DNA from 3 places in the Pseudomonas sp. S2_B07 genome. Region 3 is predicted to be linked to each of the others. Evidence: predicted binding sites of a transcription regulator. Region 3 holds the regulator's gene; each other region holds the start of a gene.
The links. Region 3 encodes FliA, which starts transcription of late flagellar genes. Its sites were predicted from a motif close to CTAAAGTTTNNNNNNNNNNNGCCGNTAA; they were not measured.
Positions count from the first base shown of each region.

Region 1: a site for FliA is predicted at 2,538-2,565, ahead of AB4N43_RS22980 (flagellar protein MotY). Genes of this name have one in related genera too.
Region 2: a site for FliA is predicted at 2,733-2,760, ahead of AB4N43_RS01080 (methyl-accepting chemotaxis protein). Genes of this name have one in related genera too.

Region 1 is NZ_CP162769.1:4,991,430-4,996,204, reverse strand. Features, by position in the region: gene AB4N43_RS22990 (hypothetical protein) at 1-58, shown strand, start outside; gene AB4N43_RS22985 (argininosuccinate synthase) at 214-1,431, opposite strand; gene AB4N43_RS22980 (flagellar protein MotY) at 1,561-2,472, opposite strand; gene pyrC (dihydroorotase) at 2,632-3,678, shown strand; gene rnt (ribonuclease T) at 3,675-4,352, shown strand; gene AB4N43_RS22965 (peroxiredoxin) at 4,426-4,775, opposite strand, start outside.
Region 2 is NZ_CP162769.1:203,884-208,658, reverse strand. Features, by position in the region: gene AB4N43_RS01085 (pyridoxal phosphate-dependent aminotransferase) at 1-951, opposite strand, end outside; gene AB4N43_RS01080 (methyl-accepting chemotaxis protein) at 995-2,620, opposite strand; gene AB4N43_RS01075 (glycerate kinase) at 2,922-4,055, opposite strand; gene AB4N43_RS01070 (sugar diacid recognition domain-containing protein) at 4,343-4,775, opposite strand, start outside.
Region 3 is NZ_CP162769.1:1,852,115-1,856,889, forward strand. Features, by position in the region: gene AB4N43_RS08620 (chemotaxis protein CheA) at 1-72, opposite strand, end outside; gene AB4N43_RS08625 (protein phosphatase CheZ) at 127-915, opposite strand; gene AB4N43_RS08630 (chemotaxis response regulator CheY) at 938-1,309, opposite strand; gene fliA (RNA polymerase sigma factor FliA) at 1,477-2,217, opposite strand; gene fleN (flagellar synthesis regulator FleN) at 2,214-3,044, opposite strand; gene flhF (flagellar biosynthesis protein FlhF) at 3,161-4,495, opposite strand; gene flhA (flagellar biosynthesis protein FlhA) at 4,507-4,775, opposite strand, start outside.

The sequences.
Region 1 (4,775 bases), 3.1 Mb from region 3:
CTCTCAAGCGCTGACAATCATTGGGCAAACGTTTTATCCGGCAGAGACCGGCAGGTAGCTCTTGAAGAGCAAAAGGAGAGAAAAGCAGCAGAAAGGCGTAACAGGCATCAAGAACAAGCTGAATGCTCGAAGAATGCCAGGTAGAACATCCCCATTACGAGGTGTGGCCTTGTCACCGACAAGGCCACACTTCTATTACCAACGGCAAAGGTCTCAGAACAGCTTGCGGCCTTTGTTCGCGGCAATGCGCATACGCAGGGCGTTGAGCTTGATGAAGCCCGCTGCGTCGGCCTGGTTGTAAGCACCACCGTCTTCTTCGAAGGTCGCGATATTGGCGTCGAACAACGATTCGTCAGACTTGCGACCGGTCACGATCACGTTGCCCTTGTACAGCTTCAGGCGAACAACGCCGTTCACGTGGGCCTGGGACGCATCGATCATCTGTTGCAACATCAGACGCTCAGGGCTCCACCAGTAACCGGTGTAGATCAGGCTGGCGTATTTCGGCATCAGCTCGTCTTTGAGGTGAGCCACTTCGCGGTCCAGGGTGATCGATTCGATCGCACGGTGAGCGCGCAGCATGATGGTGCCACCAGGCGTTTCGTAGCAACCACGGGACTTCATGCCCACGTAACGGTTCTCGACGATGTCGAGACGGCCGATACCGTGTTCACCACCGATACGGTTCAGGGTCGCCAGCACGGTGGCCGGGGTCATTTCGACGCCGTCCAGTGCGACGATGTCGCCGTTACGGTAGGTCAGTTCCAGGTATTGCGGTTTGTCTGGAGCGTTCTCCGGGGAGACGGTCCATTTCCACATATCTTCTTCGTGCTCGGTCCAGGTGTCTTCCAGCACGCCGCCTTCATAGGAGATGTGCAGCAGGTTGGCATCCATCGAGTACGGGGATTTTTTCTTGCCGTGACGCTCGATCGGGATGTTGTGCTTTTCAGCGTAATCCATCAGCTTTTCACGGGACAGCAGGTCCCATTCGCGCCACGGAGCGATCACTTTCACACCTGGCTTCAAGGCGTACGCGCCCAGTTCGAAACGAACCTGGTCATTGCCCTTGCCGGTGGCACCGTGGGAAATGGCGTCAGCACCGGTTTCGTTGGCGATTTCGATCAGGCGTTTGGCGATCAACGGACGAGCGATGGAAGTACCCAGCAGGTACTCGCCTTCGTAAACGGTGTTGGCGCGGAACATCGGGAAAACGAAATCACGCACGAATTCTTCGCGCAAGTCGTCGATGTAGATCTCTTTGACGCCCATGGCCTGTGCCTTGGCGCGCGCAGGTTCGACCTCTTCGCCCTGACCCAGGTCAGCGGTGAAGGTCACCACTTCACAGTTATAAGTATCCTGCAGCCACTTGAGGATCACCGAAGTGTCCAGGCCGCCGGAATACGCCAGAACGACCTTGTTTACGTCCGCCATGCCATCACTCCACGGGGTTCTACGGAAAGCCGTGAAGTCTACCGGTCATACGAAATAATTTACAGTGTCGCGACAGCTTATGACGACGAAGCGACAGATTCTGTCGATCGGGCGACGATTTCAGCAGGCTCAGGAGGTCGTCGCAGCGCTTCCCGGTGTCGCCCCTTGAGGCGCGACTTTCTCCGTCGGCGCGACGCGTTCCAGACGCACGGCAACCCGGCGGTTCTTCGCGCGGTTGGCGGCGTTGGTGTTGGGCGCTAAAGGGTAACGCTCGCCGTGGAAGCGCATGGTGATCTGCGATTCCTGAATGCCGTTGGCCTTGAAGTAATCCATCACCGCCAATGCACGCCGGCGTGACAGTTCACGGTTGGCCAGACGATTGCCGCTGTTGTCGGAGTGCCCGTCGAGCTCGATGTGATTGACCGATGGATCAGCCTTCATGAACTCCAGCATCACTTGCAACTGCGCCTTGGCATGCGCATCGAGATCGATGCCTTCAGCACCCGTGAAGGTGATTTCGGACTGTTTGACCTGTTCGAAATTCTTCGGCAGCAGTTTCGCCACGCAGCTTTGGTAATCATTGAACGCCTTGCTGAACTTGACCGGCAACAGCCGTACCTCCGAGACCCTGCCATCACCTGAGGCATGCCGGATCACTGGACTGCGGCCATCGATCAAGCCACTGATCAAGCGCCCGGCCTGAGCTTGCGAGCTGTTGAACAGCACATTACCGCTGCCCAGGCGTACCAAACCCAGATTGATGTCGCCACGCCCTGGTTGCCACGGCGCGGCGGCCGCCAGCAAGGTTGCCGAACCGCCCCCAATCATCGCGTTGTAGGTGTTCAGACGAAATATCGCCTGCTCACCGGCACGGCGTACGAATTCACCCGACCCGAAATCGGTGATCGGCTGAGTCAGGCGGCATTCGAACTTGTCACCTTCGACCGTCCACTCGATGCTCTCCAGACGCGTCTGGAAAGTGAGCGCCATCGCAGGAAGGCTGGCAAACACGCTGAGCAAGGCTAAATAACGCTGGCGCACGGGAGGCTCCACTGGCTTCTACAACAAAAAGACCGACACACGCATGTTTCCGGCATACCTGATTCATATCGGTAGGTTCCTGTAAAACTTGATAGCGAGTGCCTGCAAGAGTCTTTTCCGGTAGCATTCCCCTGAGTTTGACCCGCCTGGAATCCCCTCATGTCCGACCGCCTGACCCTGCTGCGTCCCGACGACTGGCACATTCATCTTCGCGATGGTGCCGTGTTGACCAATACCGTTGCGGATGTTGCGCGCACCTTTGGTCGCGCCATCATCATGCCCAACCTGGTACCTCCGGTGCGTAACGCCGCTGAAGCCGACGGCTATCGCCAGCGAATCCTTGCTGCACGCCCGGCCGGCAGTCGCTTCGAACCGTTGATGGTGCTTTACCTGACCGACCGCACCCAGCCCGAAGAAATTCGCGAGGCCAAGGCCAGCGGTTTCGTGTACGCCGCCAAGCTGTACCCGGCCGGCGCGACCACCAACTCGGATTCTGGCGTCACCAGCATCGACAAGATCTTCCCTGCGCTCGAGGCCATGGCCGAAGTCGGGATGCCGTTGCTGATTCACGGTGAAGTCACCCGTGGCGATGTCGACGTGTTCGACCGCGAAAAAATCTTCATCGATGAGCACATGCGCCGTGTGGTCGAGCGTTTCCCGACGCTTAAAGTGGTGTTCGAACACATCACCACCGCCGATGCCGTGCAGTTCGTCAACGAGGCTTCGGCCAACGTCGGCGCAACCATCACCGCGCATCACCTGCTGTACAACCGCAACCACATGCTGGTGGGCGGGATTCGGCCGCACTTCTATTGCCTGCCGATTCTCAAGCGCAATACACACCAGGAAGCCCTGCTCGACGCCGCCACCAGCGGCAGCGAAAAGTTCTTCCTGGGCACCGACTCGGCCCCCCATGCCCAGCACGCCAAAGAAGCCGTGTGTGGCTGCGCCGGTTGCTACACCGCGTATGCGGCCATCGAGATGTACGCCGAAGCGTTCGAACAGCGCAACGCGCTGGACAAGCTCGAAGCCTTCGCCAGCCTCAACGGCCCGCGTTTCTATGGCCTGCCAGCGAACACCGACCGCATTACCCTGGTCCGCGATGAGTGGACCGCCCCAACCAGCCTGCCATTTGGCGAGTTGACCGTTATCCCGCTGCGCGCCGGTGAAAAACTGCGCTGGCGCCTGCTGGAGGAACACGCGTGAGTGAAGACCATTTCGACGACGAACAGGACGGTCAAGGCGGTGGAGGCGGTCCTCGTCATCCAATGGCAGCCAGATTCCGTGGCTACCTGCCGGTCGTCGTCGACGTAGAAACCGGTGGTTTCAACTCGGCCACCGACGCCCTGCTGGAAATTGCTGCAACCACCATCGCCATGGACGAAAAAGGGTTTGTGTACCCCGATCACACCTACTTCTTCCGTGTAGAGCCTTTTGAAGGCGCAAACATCGAAGCAGCGGCGCTGGAATTCACCGGAATCAAACTCGATCACCCGCTGCGCATGGCCGTGAGTGAAGAAGCGGCGCTGACCGATATTTTCCGCGGCATCCGCAAGGCCCTGAAAGCCAACGGCTGCAAACGGGCGATTCTGGTCGGCCACAACAGCAGCTTCGATTTGGGCTTCCTCAACGCAGCCGTCGCACGCCTGGACATGAAACGTAACCCGTTTCATCCGTTCTCCAGCTTCGACACCGCGACCCTTGCCGGCCTGGCCTACGGTCAGACCGTGCTGGCCAAGGCCTGCCAGGCAGCGGATATCGACTTCGACGGTCGCGAGGCCCACTCGGCTCGTTATGACACCGAGAAGACGGCAGAGCTGTTCTGCGGCATCGTCAATCGCTGGAAACAAATGGGCGGCTGGGAAGATTTCAACGACTGATCTGTCGCTGATGAATCCCGCGCATAAAAAAACCGGCCACTGAGGCCGGTTTTTTTATGCCTGACGCTTGGGCTTACAGCGCCGCAGCGTGCTCGGTCAGGTAAGCAGCAACGCCTTCTGGCGAAGCGTTCATGCCCTTGTCGCCTTTTTTCCAGTTGGCAGGGCAAACTTCGCCGTGCTCTTCGTGGAATTGCAGAGCGTCGACCAGACGGATCAGCTCTTCCATGTTACGGCCCAGCGGCAGGTCGTTGATGATCTGCGAACGGACAACGCCTTTGTCGTCGATCAGGAACGCGCCACGGAAAGCCACGCCGTCAGCGGACTGAACGTCGTAGGCCTTCATGATTTCCTGCTTGATGTCGGCAGCCATGGTGTAGCGAACCTGGCCGATACCGCCATTGTTCACCGGGGTGTTGCGCCAGG
Region 2 (4,775 bases), 1.6 Mb from region 3:
ACGGATCGGCTGGATGCCGGGGCATCCGCTCAACCGTGCGCACACCAGATCCCGACGCTGACGATATTCCTCGCGCATCAGCGCCACTTCCGGCAAGTTTTGATCCAGCGCCAATTGCGCGGCGTTCTGGATGAAGTCCGGAATCCCGAACAACATGCACAACGACAGATTCACCAGGTGCTCGGCCATGGGTTTCGGCCCGATCGACCACCCCACGCGCCAGCCGCTCATGGCGTGGGATTTGGACAGGCTGTTGATGGTCGCGGTGCGCTCGGCCATGCCCGGCAAACTCGCCGGGCTGATGTGTTCGCCCTCGAACAACAAGTCGCTGTAGACCTCATCGCTGATCAGCCACAGGTCATGGCGCACGCACAATGCTGCCAGCGCTTGCCAGGTCTTCAAGGACAGGCTGGCACCCGACGGATTGTTCGGACTGTTGAGCAACAGGACACGGGTCTTGGGCGTGATCAGCGCCGCCACATCCGCCGGGTCAACGCGAAAGCCGTTCTCCGGCCGCACCGCCACCGGCACCACTTTAGCGGCACAGGCGCCGAACACCCCTTCATAGGTCACGTACATCGGTTCGGCGACGATCACTTCATCACCAGGATCGAGCAGGCATTGCGCAACGGAATACACCGCGCATTGCGCCCCCGGAAACACGATCACATGATCGGCGTCCACCGCCTGACCACTGCGTTGCCTATGGCGTCGCGCGATGCTGCTGCGCAATCCGCGGCTGCCGCGCACGTCCGGGTAGTGGGTGTCGCCGGCCTGCAAGCTGTCGATAGCGGCCTGGACAATCGGTGGTGGCGTGTCGAAATCCGGATCGCCGATCGACAGAAGCAGGACATCAATGCCCTGCTCGCGCATGTCCAGCGCTCGGTCATGAATCCGCCAGGCTGCCGCTCCATCGCCGGCGATTCGTTGGGTCAAGGCTGAATAGCGCATGTGATTCTCCTGTCGCGCGCGGACTCCCAGCCTTCACCCTATCTCAAATCACGAAACGCGCCACCATCGCATTCAAATCCACCGCCAGGCGCGACAGTTCATGGGTGGCGACGCTGGTCTGGTTGGCACCGGTCGCGGACTGAGTGGCCAGGTCGCGGATGTTCACCAGGTTACGGTCGACTTCGCGGGACACTTGCGCCTGTTCTTCCGACGCACTGGCGATCACCAGGTTGCGTTCGTTGATCAAGTGGATCGACTGGGTGATCTGCTCCAGCGCGACACCGGCGGCGCGGGCCATTTCCAGGGTGCTCTGGGTGCGCTGATTGCTTTGCTGCATCGACGAAACCGCTTGGCCGGTGCCGTTCTGGATGCCGGCGACCATTTTTTCGATTTCCTGGGTCGATTGCGCAGTGCGATGGGCCAATGCCCGCACCTCGTCTGCCACCACGGCGAAGCCTCGTCCGGCTTCACCGGCACGGGCAGCTTCGATGGCGGCGTTGAGTGCCAGCAGGTTGGTTTGTTCGGCGATGGCGCGAATAACGTCCAGCACTTTGCCGATGTCACGGCCCTGCGCGGCCAGCCCTTCGATCATCACCGAGGTGTTTTGCACGTCGTGGGTCATGGTCTGGATTGCGTTGACGGTTTCCACCACCCGGTCACGGCCTTCGCGGGCGGCTTGGGTCGATTGGCTGGAGGCTTCCGAGGTCGACACCGCGTTGCGCGCGACCTCTTCCACGGCGGCGGTCATTTCGTTGACGGCGGTGGCAGCTTGTTCGATTTCGTTGTTTTGCTGTTGCAGGCCGCGCGAGGCTTCCTCGGTCACGGTGCTGAGCTCTTCAGCGGCAGCGCCCAGTTGCGTGGCGGAACCGGCGATCTGTTCGATGGTTTGGCGCAGGTTGGTTTGCATGGCGGCCAAGGCGCCGAGCAAACGAGCCGGTTCGTCCTTGCCGTCAATCTCGATAACTTTGGTCAGGTTGCCGCCGGCGATGGTTTCGGCCGCCTGCACCGCGCGGTTCAGCGGGGTGACGATGCTGCGGGTCAGCAGCCAGGCCAGCAGCACAGTCATGAGCGACGCCAGCACCGACACCAGAATGATGCCGTACACGGCGGTGTTGTAGTTTTCTTCGGCGGTGACACCGGCCGTTTTCGCGGCCTCATTGTTATAGGCCACCAGCTTATTCAGCTGTTCGCCCATCAGGTCGGTGCCGTCCTTGATCCGCGTGTTGATCAAGGTGCGCAGCTCCTCGACCTTGTTCTGGCGCGAAAGGTCCAACATTTCGCGCTGCGCTTGCATGTAATTGTCCAGCGTCGCGCTGAACACTTTATACAGCGCCGCTTCGTCCGGGCCCATCGGCAATGCGGCATAGCTGGCCTGCGCCTTGCGCGCCTTGTCGGTGAGCACGGCAATGCGGGTTTCGGCTTCTTGCAGGCTGGCCGGTTCGCGGTTGACCAGAATCCGGAACGACAAAATGCGCATGCGCAGGATATTTTCGGTGACATTGCCCAGGAAGCTGACGCTGGGCAGTTGAGTACTGCTCATATCGATTGAGGATTGACGGATGATCGACATGCGGTTCACGGCAAACACACCCAGCACGATGACGAGCAAGGCAATGAAAGCAAAACCGAGGAAGGCGCGAGGCGCGATGTTCAGATTACGCAGTGACATAAGTGGATTCTCGGGTGATTGAGGCTGCGAGCATCCTTGCCGGTGATCACTGAAGGGGCGTTCCTTCAGCTCGGCGCCACTGTCGAATCGGGTGTGTGAGCGTCTATAAGTTGTATCGGCCGGGGATGAGGATTTTTGCGGGGGATGAGCAAATATATTTCGGGGGGGATGAGTGTTTCACTCATGAAACACAAATCCCTGTAGCAGCTGCCGAAGGGTGCGTTCGACTGCGAAGCGGTCGCGTTTTTTAGATCCTGCGACTGCTGCGCACTCGAACGCAGCCTCGCAGGCTCGACAGCTGCTACTTAGCGATTCGCCAGACCCGTGCGATGTCGCTCGCGCGATCTTTCAGCAACCGTGGCGCCTCGGCGCACGCCTGTTCCAGCGTCATCGGACCACTGGCCAAGGCAAACGCCGCATCGATGCCGTGCTCGTACAACGCCTGATAACCCTCGCCCAACGTGCCCGCGATCACGATCACCGGCACGCCTTGCTGCCGGGCAATGCGCGCCACGCCGAACGGCGTCTTGCCGCGCAAGGTCTGCGCATCGAAACGCCCTTCGCCGGTAATCACCAGGTCGGCACCTTGCACGGCTTCAGCCAGCCCAACCAACTCGGCAACCACGTCCACACCGGCCTGAAACTGCGCCCCGAGAAACGCCTTGGCGGCAAATCCCAGACCGCCGGCCGCCCCACTGCCCGGTTCGTCCTTGACGTCGTGACCCAACGCACGCGCACACAGTTGGGCAAAGTGCCCCAGCGCGTTATCCAGTTTCTGGACTTGCTCGGGCGATGCGCCTTTCTGCGGGCCGAAAATCGCCGAAGCGCCGTGAGGGCCGCACAGTGGATTGTTAACGTCGGCAGCAATGTCAAAACGCACGCCACTCAGGCGCGAATCCATGCCGCTCAGATCAATGCGATCCAGTTGCGCCAACGCCAAACCGCCCGGTGCCAGGGTTTGCCCCTGCGCATCCAGCAACTTCACGCCCAGCGCCTGCATCGCCCCGGCACCGCCATCGTTGGTGGCGCTACCACCAATTGCCAGAATCACCCGTTGCGCACGGGCATCGAGTGCCGCGCGAATGAGCTCGCCGGTGCCGAAGGTGCTGCTGGTGCACGCGTCGCGTTTGCCCGGCGGAACCAGTTGCAGGCCACTGGCCTCGGCCATTTCGATGATCGCGGTGTGGTTGTGCGGGAGCCAGCCCCAGGCGGCGTCAACGGTTGCACCGAGTGGCCCCCGCACCTTCGTGCGGCGCCATTCGCCCTTGCACGCGGCCAGAATAGACTCGACCGTGCCTTCGCCGCCGTCGGCCATCGGGCATTTGACCAAGTGCGCGTCCGGCCACACGTCTGCCAGCCCCAATGCAATGGCGTCGGCCACGCCTTGGGCGCTGAGGCTGTCCTTGAACGAATCGGGGGCGATGACGATTTTCATGCGAATTCTCCAGTTCCAATGCGCTCCATGCTGCCAGTAGCCCCGGACAATAACGCCAGTCCGCTGCACAAGTGGGTGTGGCGTTTATTGTTCATTTTCACAAAACCGCACGACTACACACTGTGTTGTAGCCGCTGCCGAGCCTGCGAGGCTGCGTTCGGCCGCGAAGTCGTCGTAAACCCGGCAAGCGCAATTTCCCTGACACACCGCAGTGCATGATTTTACGACTGCTGCGCAGCCGAACGCAGCCTCGCAGGCTCGGCAGCTGCTACAGGGGTTGTGTTCGGTCAGTCGGTTTGGGGCAGGAGCTGGACGCCGAGGTAGAGCGCAAGCATCCCGTCCAGCCTGAGAGGATCAACCCCACTCAACTCGGCAATCCGCTCCATCCGATACCGCAAGCTATTGCGATGAATCCCCAGCGCATCAGCACACGCCTGGCTCTGACCATCGTGATCACACCAGCTGCGCAGCGTCGCCAACAGTTGACCGTTGCCATCCTTGGCAATGACTTTGCGCAGCGGCTTGAGCAATTCGTCCAGCGCATCGTCATTACGATGCCGCCACAGCATCACCGGCAATCGATAACGGGTCAGCGTCAGCAAGCGCGAACGCGGCAACACATCGCGTCCATACGCCAACAAATCACCCACGCGCCGGTAGCAGCGGCGCAGCCCCGATAAGCCATCGGCCTGCCCGCCCACGGCGATGCGCAAAATGTTC
Region 3 (4,775 bases):
CAGTTGCTCTAGAATCTCGCCGGCCTCAACCAGGAAATCCTGAAGGATCTCTTCATCGGCGCCGAAGCTCATTAAGGGGGTGCTCCTACAGGTCTAAAAACCTAAAAAACCTAGAATGCTGAAACGCTAAAATCCCAGGCTGGATAGCAAATCGTCCACATCGTCCTGACCGGACACAACGTCTTCTCTTTTATCGGCATGAATCTGCGGACCTTCACCCTGAGAGAGATGTTTTTGTGGATCTTTTTCGGCGAGCATCGATTCACGGTCATGTTCGATACCCGCAAAGCGGTCTACCTGGCTGGCCATGAGGACGAGCTTGAGCAAATTGCTTTCAACTTCGGTGACCAACTGGGTCACGCGCTTGATCACCTGACCGGTGAGGTCCTGGTAATCCTGAGCCAGCAGGATGTCGTTGAGGTTGCTCGACACCGTGCGGTTGTCCTCGGTGCTGCGTGTCAGGAAACCGTCGACGCGGCGGGCCAGCTCACGGAACTCTTCAGCCCCGACTTCGCGGCGCATGAACCGGCTCCAGTCCGTGCTCAACGCCTGGGCTTCTTCGCTCAGGCTGTTGACCAGCGGCGTGGCGCTTTCCACCAGGTCCATGGTGCGGTTGGCCGCGGCCTCGGTCAGCTTGACCACATACCCCAGGCGCTCGGTGGCGTCCGTGATCTGCGACACTTCCTCGGCTTGCGGCATGTTCGGGTCAATCTGGAAATTGACGATCGCGCTGTGCAGCTCGCGAGTGAGCTTGCCCACTTCCTGATACAGGCCACGGTCACGGGTCTGATTGAGCTCATGGATCAGTTGCACAGCCTCGCCGAACCTGCCTTTTTCAAGGCTGGCGACCAGTTCGACGGCATGTTTTTTCAGGGTCGATTCAAAATCGCCCTGTGAAGATTCTTTATGCTCCATAGCTCCCCCGTGGCGCAGTGGATCAACCGATGCGTTCGAAAATCTTCTCGATTTTTTCTTTCAACGCCTGGGCCGTGAAGGGTTTGACCACATAGCCGTTTACACCGGCCTGGGCCGCTTCGATGATCTGCTCGCGCTTGGCTTCAGCGGTCACCATCAACACCGGCAGGTGCTTGAGCTTTTCATCGGCGCGCACGTGGCGCAGCAGATCGATACCGGTCATGCCAGGCATGTTCCAGTCCGTTACCAGAAAGTCGATGCTCCCGCTGTTGAGAACCGGAATGGCGGTAGTGCCATCGTCAGCCTCGACCGTGTTGGTGAACCCAAGGTCACGCAACAGGTTTTTTATGATCCGCCGCATCGTTGAGAAGTCATCAACGATGAGGATTTTCATGTTCTTGTCCAATTCGACCTCCAAGCAGTCTTAAACGCGCCCAGCACCTGGACGCGCCATTTCAATCAATTCGGCAATTCACTCGATGACTGTCTGGAGCACAACAGATCGCGACCGGTGCCGTTCAAATCCGCACCAGCCCCGTTCGCAGTGTCCCCACACTGCCTTCAGCGCGCTCGCCACTCCCCCAAACGCCCCCGCAAACGGGCCGCGCACTGGCTGTGTAACTGGCTGACCCGCGATTCGCTGACCCCCAGGACCTCACCGATTTCCTTGAGATTCAACTCTTCGTCGTAGTACAGCGCCAACACCAGTCGCTCGCGCTCCGGCAAATTGGCAATCGCGTCCGCCAGCGCCGCCTGGAAGCGTTCATCTTCCAGATCGCGTGACGGCTCGAGATGAGCACTCGCGCCATCCTCGTGCAGCCCTTCGTGTTCGCCGTCCTGCAACAGATCGTCGAAACTGAATAAGCGGCTGCCCAGGGTGTCGTTCAAAATCCCGTAATAATCGTCGAGACTCAATTGGAGTTCGGCCGCAACCTCGTGATCTTTAGCGTCACGGCCGGTTTTAGCTTCAATAGAGCGAATTGCGTCACTGACCATACGGGTATTTCGGTGGACCGAACGTGGCGCCCAGTCCCCCTTGCGTACTTCATCGAGCATGGCGCCGCGGATTCGTATGCCCGCGTACGTCTCGAAACTGGCGCCTTTGCTGGCGTCGTATTTGGTCGATACTTCGAGCAGGCCGATCATCCCGGCCTGGATCAGGTCTTCAACCTGGACACTGGCCGGCAGACGGGCCAGCAAGTGGTAAGCAATGCGTTTGACCAGTGGCGCGTAACGCTCGATCAGCTCGTACTGCGCGTCACGTGCCGACTTCTTGTAGAGGTTGTAGCCACTGGCTGTCATAGGACGGGTCCTGCGGTCTGTTGCACGAGGCGCTCGACGAAAAACTCAAGGTGCCCGCGCGGGTTGGCAGGCAGCGGCCAGGTATCAACTTTCTGCGCGATGGCCTTGAACGCCAGGGCGCACTTGGAACGCGGGAAGGCTTCATACACGGCACGTTGTTTCTGCACAGCCTTGCGCACGCTTTCGTCGTAAGGCACCGCGCCGACGTATTGCAAGGCAACGTCGAGAAAGCGGTCGGTGACCTTGGTCAACTTGGCGAACAGGTTGCGACCTTCTTGCGGGCTCTGGGCCATGTTGGCCAGGACACGGAAGCGGTTCATGCCGTAATCGCGGTTAAGCAGTTTGATCAGCGCGTAGGCGTCGGTGATCGAGGTCGGCTCGTCGCAGACCACCAGCAAGACTTCTTGCGCTGCGCGAACAAAGCTGACTACCGAGTCACCTATGCCCGCAGCGGTGTCGATCACCAATACGTCGAGGTTGTCGCCGATGTCGCTGAACGCCTGGATCAGGCCGGCGTGTTGAGCCGGGCTCAAATGAACCATGCTCTGGGTACCGGACGCGGCCGGAACAATTCGAATACCGCCCGGGCCCTGCAACAGAACGTCGCGCAGCTCGCAGCGGCCTTCGATCACGTCGGCCAGGGTACGTTTGGGTGTCAGTCCCAACAGAACGTCGACGTTCGCCAGGCCCAGGTCAGCGTCCAACAGCATGACGCGACGGCCGAGTTCAGCCAGGGCCAGTGACAAATTCACTGACACGTTAGTCTTGCCGACGCCACCTTTGCCGCCGGTCACCGCGATCACCTGTACGGGATGCATGCTGCCCATGTTATTTCTTTACCTTGTCTTGCATAGACGGAGGCCACATTACTGGCTGCGCGTTCGCAAATGGAACAATGCATGGCAGACCATCGATGTAGGTACAAAAACTGTTCATGACTACCTTAGCCAACCTGCTTGGTCGGGCTGTGGTAAATATCAGCGAACATATCAGCCATGGCTTCTTCGCTGGGTTCTTCCTGCATTTGCACGCTCACGGCGCGACTGACCAACTGATGACGGCGCGGCAGATGCAAATCATCCGGAATCCGCGGACCATCGGTCAGGTACGCCACCGGCAATTCATGACTGATCGCCAGGCTCAGCACCTCGCCCAGACTTGCCGTTTCATCCAGTTTAGTCAGGATGCAGCCAGCGAGCCCGCAGCGCTTGTAACTGTGATAAGCGGCTGTTAGAACCTGTTTTTGGCTGGTGGTTGCGAGCACCAGGTAATTTTTTGATTTGATGCCACGCCCGGCCAGGCTTTCGAGCTGCATGCGCAGGGCCGGATCGCTGGCCTGAAGGCCTGCGGTATCGATCAGCACCACGCGTTTGCGCAGCAGCGGCTCCAGCGCCTGAACCAGCGACTGGCCCGGATCGACGTGGGTCACCGACACATTGAGAATGCGCCCCAGCGTCTTGAGCTGCTCCTGGGCGCCAATGCGAAAGCTGTCCATGCTCACCAGCGCGATGTTCTGCGCGCCGTACTTGAGCACGTAACGGGCAGCGAGCTTGGCCAGGGTGGTGGTCTTGCCCATGCCGGCAGGGCCGACCATGGCAATCACGCCGCCCTCTTCCAGTGGCTCGACTTCCGGTGTGGCGATCATCCGCGCCAGGTGCGCCAGCAACATGCGCCAGGCCTGACGGGGCTCATCGATATCACCGATCATGGCCAGCAGATCGCGCGACAACGGGCCGGACAGGCCGATGCGTTGCAGGCGACGCCAAAGGTTGGCCTGGGCCGGACGACTGCCTTGCAGCTGATTCCAGGCCAGCGAACCGAGCTGTACTTCCATCAGTTCACGCAGGCTGTTGAGTTCGAAGCGCATCGAGTCGAACGCACGTGGATCAACGCCGCCAGCAGCCGGTGCCGGGGCAGGCGCCGAGCGACGCGGTTCGGCGTAGGTCGGTTCGATCAGTGGCTCGGCAGCGGTCAGTGGCAGGCCGGCGAACAACTGGCGATTGGTGGTCTTGTCGCCTTCGGTCTCGCCATCGCCACGCAGGCTCAATTCGGCCTGGGCAGTCACAATGCGCGATTGGGTCTTGCGCAGCTCATCCTCGAGTTCCATGTTCGGAACGCGCGGGGCCAGCGCCGACAATTTGTAATCCAGCGCAGCCGTCAGCTCGACACCGCCGGCGATCCGGCGATTGCCAATAATGGCGGCATCGGCGCCCAGCTCATCACGAACCAGTTTCATGGCCTGACGCATATCGGCGGCGAAAAAACGCTTAACTTGCATAAACCACTACCTCAGCCGTTGGGCCCTACTGTCGCAACGATGGTCACTTGCTTGTTGTCAGGGATTTCCTGATAAGCCAACACATGCAAACCCGGGACTGCCAGTCGGCCAAATCGCGACAACATGGCGCGAACCGGGCCGGCCACCAGCAGAATCACCGGCTGACCTTGCATTTCCTGACGCTGCGCCGCATCGATCAACGAGCGCTGCAGCTTCTCTGCCATGCTTGGCTCCAGCAGAACGCCCTCTTCCGAGCCTTGTCCTGCCTTCTGAAGACTAT